2 regions of the Streptomyces sp. NPDC096012 genome follow, and region 2 is predicted to be linked to the other one. Evidence: riboswitches for the same ligand, from Rfam matches in the RefSeq annotation. Region 2 holds a riboswitch; the other holds the start of a gene.
The links. A riboswitch is a leader RNA that binds a small molecule or an ion and turns the genes downstream of it on or off. The one in region 2 is predicted to bind cyclic di-AMP.
Positions count from the first base shown of each region.

Region 1: linked by a shared signal. The riboswitch ahead of ABVB68_RS21305 (M23 family metallopeptidase) and the one ahead of ABVB68_RS34550 (M23 family metallopeptidase) in region 2 are both predicted to bind cyclic di-AMP.

Region 1 is NZ_JBEOTD010000022.1:9,213-12,414, reverse strand. It holds gene ABVB68_RS21310 (M16 family metallopeptidase) at 1-1,321, shown strand, start outside; cyclic di-AMP (ydaO/yuaA leader) riboswitch at 1,548-1,707, shown strand; gene ABVB68_RS21305 (M23 family metallopeptidase) at 1,720-2,475, shown strand; gene ABVB68_RS21300 (GntR family transcriptional regulator) at 2,783-3,202, shown strand, end outside.
Region 2 is NZ_JBEOTD010000060.1:10,723-13,924, reverse strand. It holds gene ABVB68_RS34555 (aldo/keto reductase) at 1-110, opposite strand, end outside; gene ABVB68_RS34550 (M23 family metallopeptidase) at 308-1,339, opposite strand; cyclic di-AMP (ydaO/yuaA leader) riboswitch at 1,349-1,516, opposite strand; gene ABVB68_RS34545 (PP2C family protein-serine/threonine phosphatase) at 1,749-2,930, opposite strand; tRNA gene ABVB68_RS34540 (tRNA-Met) at 3,121-3,194, opposite strand.

The DNA of each region.
Region 1 (3,202 bases), on a different contig from region 2:
CCCGGCGCCCGAGCGCGGCACGCTGGGCAACGGCCTGACGGTGCTGCGCTGCCACCGCCCCGGGCAGCAGGTCGTCGCCGTCGAGGTGCTGCTCGACGCGCCCCTGGACGCCGAGCCGGTCGGCCTCGACGGCGTCGCCACGATCATGGCGCGGGCCTTCTCCGAGGGCACCGACCAGCACTCCGCCGAGGACTTCGCCGCCGAGCTGGAGCGCGCCGGCGCCACGCTGGACGCGCACGCCGACCACCCCGGTGTCCGGCTCAGCCTGGAGGTCCCGGCCTCCCGCCTGGCCAAGGGTCTCGGCCTGCTCGCCGACGCCCTGCGCGCCCCGGCGTTCGCCGAGAGCGAGGTCGAGCGGCTGGTCCGCAACCGCCTGGACGAGATCCCGCACGAGCTGGCCAGCCCCGCCCGCCGGGCCGCCAAGGAGCTCTCCAAGGAGCTGTTCCCGGCGACCTCGCGCATGTCCCGCCCGCGCCAGGGCACCGAGGAGACGGTCGAGAAGATCGACGCGGCCTCCGTGCGCGCCTTCTACGACCGGCACGTCCGCCCCGCGACGGCCACCGCGGTCGTCGTCGGCGATCTCACCGGGATCGACCTGGACGAGCTGCTCGGGGGCACCCTGGGCGCGTGGACCGGTACCCCCGGCGAGCCGCGGCCGGTGCCGCCGGTGACGGCCGACGACACCGGCCGCGTGATCATCGTGGACCGGCCCGGCGCCGTGCAGACGCAGCTGCTCATCGGCCGGATCGGCCCGGACCGGCACGACCGCGTCTGGCCGGCCCAGGTGCTCGGCACCTACTGCCTCGGCGGCACCCTCACCTCCCGCCTGGACCGCGTCCTGCGCGAGGAGAAGGGCTACACCTACGGCGTGCGCGCCTTCGGCCAGGTCATGAGGTCGGCCCCGGACGGCACGGGCGCCTCGATGCTCGCCATCAGCGGCTCGGTGGACACCCCCAACACCGGTCCTGCGCTGGACGACCTGTGGAAGGTGCTGCGCACCCTCGCGGCGGAGGGTCTGACCGACGCCGAGCGGGACGTCGCCGTACAGAACCTGGTCGGGGTGGCACCGCTGAAGTACGAGACCGCGGCCGCGGTGGCGAGCACCCTGGCCGACCAGGTCGAGCAGCACCTGCCCGACGACTTCCAGGCGACGATGTACCAGCGGCTGGCCGCGACGGGCACGGTGGAGGCCACCGCGGCCGCCGTCAACGCCTTCCCGGTGGACCGGCTGGTGACCGTCCTCGTCGGTGACGCCTCCCAGATCAAGGCTCCGGTCGAGGCACTGGGCATCGGCGAAGTCACCGTCGTCGCCGCCGAGTAGCCGTCGCGCCGAGCAGCGGCACGCGCGCGTGGGGCCCTGACGGCCTACAGGCCGTCAGGGCCCCACGCCGTTCCACTCCCTTCCCCGGATGCCCGATTGGGGCGGAGGTTTCCTGTCTGCCCTGTGGGATGCGCTACAAAAGCCCGGATCCGTTTGAGGATTGAAAGCAGGCATCCGTACGGTCATGCGGGCTGTTCGTCAGGCAGTGCGCCGCACCCGCGGCACCGGACAGTCATCGCCGAGTCCCCGTACGGCGCGAGCCAGGGGAGCCGGGGACCCACGTCCCTGGGGTGAATCGGACGCCCGCGCGAGAGCGAGGGGGCCCGTAGGAGACCTTCCTGCTCCGAACCCGTCAGCTAACCCGGTAGGCGAGAGGGAAGGAAAGGACCAGCCACTTCATGGCGTTCATGTGCGCCACCGGGAAGCATCGCAAGCCCGGCCGGGTCAAGCGCACCACCGCTCAGGCGGCCGGTATCGCGGCCCTCACCACCACCGGTGTCATCGGCACCCTCGCCGCCTCCCCGGCACTCGCCGCCGAGAACTCCGTGGAGCAGACCGGCCTCACGCCCGTCCTCACGGTGAGCGACGGCGTGGCCGAGCGGATCGACGCGCAGGCGGACGCCCAGCGGCAGGCCGCCGAGCAGAAGGCGGCCGAGCAGGCCGCGGCCAAGGCGGCCGCCGAGCGGGTGAAGCTGGAGCGCGTGGCCAAGGAACGCGCGGCCCGCGAGGCCGAGCGCAAGCGGCTGAACGCCTTCGTCGCCCCGATCGCGCACTCCTACGTCTCCACGGGCTACCAGGCCAGCAGTTCGTTGTGGTCCTCCGGCTCGCACACCGGCATCGACTTCCACGCGGCCAGCGGCACCACCGTCCACGCGGTCGGCTCCGGCACCGTCGAAACCGTCGGCTGGGGCGGCGCGTACGGCAACCAGATCGTGATCCGGATGGCCGACGGCACGTACACCCAGTACGGTCACCTGTCGTCCATCGGGGTCACCGTGGGCCAGAAGGTCGTACCGGGCCAGCAGATCGGCCTGTCCGGCGCGACCGGCAACACCACCGGCCCGCACCTCCACTTCGAGGCCCGCACGAGCCCCGACTACGGCTCCGACATCGACCCCGTCGCCTACCTCCGCAAGCACGGCGTGAACGTCTGACGCCTCGGCGAGCACGGCGGCGACGTCCGACCCCTCCGCGGGCACGGCCTCGGCGTGGCGTCCGACGCGCCCGCCGCACGGGATCCGAAGCCTCGCACGGCACCCGAAGCCCCGGCTCACCGAGCCGGGGCTTTCGCCGTTCTCCGCGGGGTCCCGCCGTTCTCCGCAGGGTCCTGCTGGTCCCCCCCAGGGCCAAAAAATATCCATGAATTCCGGCCCGCCGTCGGAAATTCCCGCGTATTGGAATAGAGTCGCGGAACACGCGTCCATCGTCGACGTTTCACGGGAATTAAGGCGGAGGTCGGGCATGCGTATTCCGGCGCACTCGGTGTGCACGGCGATCAGGGACGACATCGTCGCCGGTGTCCACGAGCGCGGCGGCCGCCTCACCGAGGAAGTCCTGGCCCGCCGCTACGGCGTCTCGCGCGTCCCCGTCCGTGAGGCCCTGCGCACCCTGGAGGCGGAGGGGTTCGTGGTGACCCGCCGGCACGCGGGCGCGTGCGTGGCCGAGCCCACCGAGGAGGAGGCCGCCGACCTGCTGGAGATGCGCGTGCTCCTGGAGCCGCTCGGCGCCGGCCGGGCCGCGCAGCGGCGGACGGAGGCCCACCTCAAGGTGCTGCGAGGCCTGGTCAGGCTCGGCCAGGAGCGGGCCAGGAGTGGTGGCAGCGAGGATCTGCGCTCGCTGGGCGGCTGGTTCCACGAGACGCTCGCGCAGGCCTCCGGCAGC
Region 2 (3,202 bases):
AGCACGTCGAAGGACGCCTGCTCGTCGGCGGTCCAGCCGAAGACGTTGCCGCCGAGGGCGAGCGGGAAGACCTCGAGGTCGGAGGAACCGAGTTTGCGCAGAGAAGTCATACTCCACGTCAACGCCGACAGCGGATGATCCCATTCCGCTGTCGGCGCCAAGTTCCCGCAAAGGCAGCACCCTCAGGGTCACCCCCAGGACCCGACGGGATTTCTCCCCGGGACCCGACGGGGTTCCTCCCCCGGGGGCCCGACGGGGCTCGCGTCCGGGAGGCCCCGCGGGCCACCGGGGCGAAGGCCCGCGAAGGTCAGGGGTTGAGGCCCTTGCCGCGCAGCCAGACCATCGGGTCGATGCCGGTGGCGTCGCCGTTCGGGTGGACCTCCAGATGCAGGTGCGGGCCGGTGACGTTGCCGGTGGCGCCGACCCGGCCGATGACGTCACCGGTGCCGACCTTCTGGCCGACGGAGACACTGATCGAGGACTGGTGGCAGAACCACAGTTCGGTGCCGTCGTCGAGGGTGAGGACCGTGCGGTAGCCATAGGAGCCGGCCCAGCCCGCCTGGGTGACCGTGCCGCTGTGGATGGCCTTGATGAGGGTGCCGGTGGGGGCGGCGAAGTCGAGGCCGGTGTGGTAGCCGGAGGACCACATCGAGCCGGCCTGGCCGAAGGTCGAGGTGATCGTGTACGAGGACGTCGGCAGCGTGTACTGCTTGGCCAGCTCGGCCAGCCTCTTGGCCTCGGCCGCCTTCGCGGCGTCGGCGTCCGCCTTCTTCTTGTCGGCGGCGGCCTTGGCGGCGGCCTCCTTCTGCGCCTTGGCCGCGGCGTCCGCGCTCTGCTTCTGGGCCGCGGCCAGTGCGGCGGCGGTGGCCCTGCTGTCGGCCTTGCTCTGCTGCTGCTCGGCCTGGGCCATGATCCGGTTGCGCAGGGTCTCGCCCGCGCCGGTGTTCCGCTCGGTGTCCGCGGGGGTCACGCCGACGTCGCTGAGCGCGGTGGTGCTCGCCTCGGGCGCCGGGGAGGAGCCGTCCTCGAACAGCGAACCCATGGAGGGCAGGTCCGGCAGGGAGAGGGACACCGGCGGCTTCCCGGTGTTGGCGCTGGCCATCCCGCCCGCGCCGACCGCGGCGATCACGCCGACGCCGAGGACGGTGGAGCTGCGGGCGAATCCGCCGCGCTGCTTGGCGACGCGGTGCCGGCCGCGGACCGGGGTGATGGATTCCTCGGTGGGATTCCACTCCTCCCAGGGGCCCTCGTCGGCGCGGTAGGAGCCGTACCCGAAGGTCTCGGACTCGGTGGGGGCCGGTATGAACGGGGCTTCTGGGGCAGGCCGGTTGGACGCCACGCGGGCGCGCTCCTTTCCTTCCGCCGCCTACCGGGTTAGCTGACGGGTTCGGAGCAGGAAGGTCTCCTACGCGCGTAAACCGGACGTGGACTCAGCGAGTTCACGACGGCTTTCGCGTGATTCACCCCAAAGGTGGTGGTTCCCCGGTTCCCTCGCGGGATTCGGCGCGTGCGCACGGAGCCGTCTCTTGTGACGGCTGGGACGACCGCGCTGCGTTATCGAACGTTAATAGACCCGGTAGGTGGTTTCCAAGCCGTTCGGCTTGATCATTAACGTTCCCACGCAGGGACTTACCCTGTAGATCGCTGCAAAACGGGCGAGTTGACCGAAGTTCATGAGTCACAGAGGTTTCCGAGTGACGCGGGTGTTCTGCGGACGGCGGTCGCGCGGTCACGGTCGGTGAGACCGGTCACGGCTGCCGTACGGCGAGCAGCGCCATGTCGTCCGCCATCCCGCCGCCGGAGTGCCGCCGCACCTCCTCGGCGAGCCGGCTCAGCAGGGCGCCGGGGCCGGGGAAGGTACGGCCGGCCAGCCGCCGTTCGGGTGCGTAGAAGCGGCCGTGGGCGTCCCGGGCCTCGGACAGGCCGTCGGTGTAGAACAGCAGGGTGGCCCCGCTCGGGAAGCGGGCCTCCAGCGCCCGGTCGGGCCAGCCGCCGAGGTCGCGCATGCCGAGCGGCAGCGCGGGCTCGGGCGCGGTCAGGCTGCGCAGGGTGCCGTCGGCGTGCAGCATCAGCGGCGCCGGATGGCCGCGGTTGACGACCCGTACGACGCCGTCGCCGTGTGGGAGTTCGGCGAGGACGGCGGTGGTGAAGCCCTCGAACGCGTCGATGCCGTCCCGCCGGGTGCCCTCGCGGGCCAGTGCCCGCTCCAGCCGCTCGGCCACCGCCTCCAGCGTGGCCTCCTGCTCGGCCGCCTCCCGGAACGCCCCGATCACCACGGCGACGGCGGCGACCGCGCTCAACCCCTTGCCGCGCACGTCGCCGACGACCAGCCGGACGCCGTACGGGCTGTCCTGCACCGCGTAGAGGTCGCCGCCGATGAACGCGTCCCGGCGTGCCGCCTCGTAGCAGGCGGCGATCTCGAAGCCGCCGATCCGCTCCGCGGGCCGGGGCAGGACGGCCCGTTGTGCGGCCTCGGCGATCTCCCGGGCGGAGGCCAGCCGCCGGTCGCCGAGCCGGACCACGCGGTTGATGGCGACGGCCAGCAGGGCGACCGTGGCGACGGTCACCCCGTCGGTGACGGTGGCCGGTGCCGAGTGGCCGCCGGTCTGGGTGTTCACGGCGTACGCGGCGACGAGGGCGGTCAGGGCGGTCAGGACCGTGGTGCGCAGCGAGTACAGCGGCGCGGCGATCAGCGGCGCGGCGGTGAAGAACGGGACGGCGGTGAAGCCCTCGGGAGTGAGCAGGCCGTAGAGGACGCCGCCCGCGATGAGCAGGGCCGGCAGGGCGCCGGCCAGGGCGCGCGGGCCGGGCCGGCGGGTCCCGCGCACGGGTGCGGGTTCGTCGCCGAGTCCCGGGTCCGGCACGAGATCGCCGGGAAGCCGGCCGCCGGCCCTGGCGTACGCGTTCTCCTCCACCTCACCAGGGCGCACCGCATGTCTCCCACGTGTCGGACGTAGGTCCAGATTTGCGGGCCCGGGGGCACGGGGCGACCGGTGTGGACCGACCGGATGACCTGCTGTGACGTACGCCACGCGGCCTGGATCGCCGCGTACGGCGGGGCGGGGCGGAAAACACTCAGGGCCGGAACCCGTGTACTGGATTCCGGCCCTGAGTCTTCAGTAGCGGGGACAGGATTTGAACCTGCGACCTCTGGGTTATGAGCCCAGCGAGCTACCGAGCTGCTCCACCCCGCGTCGTTGTG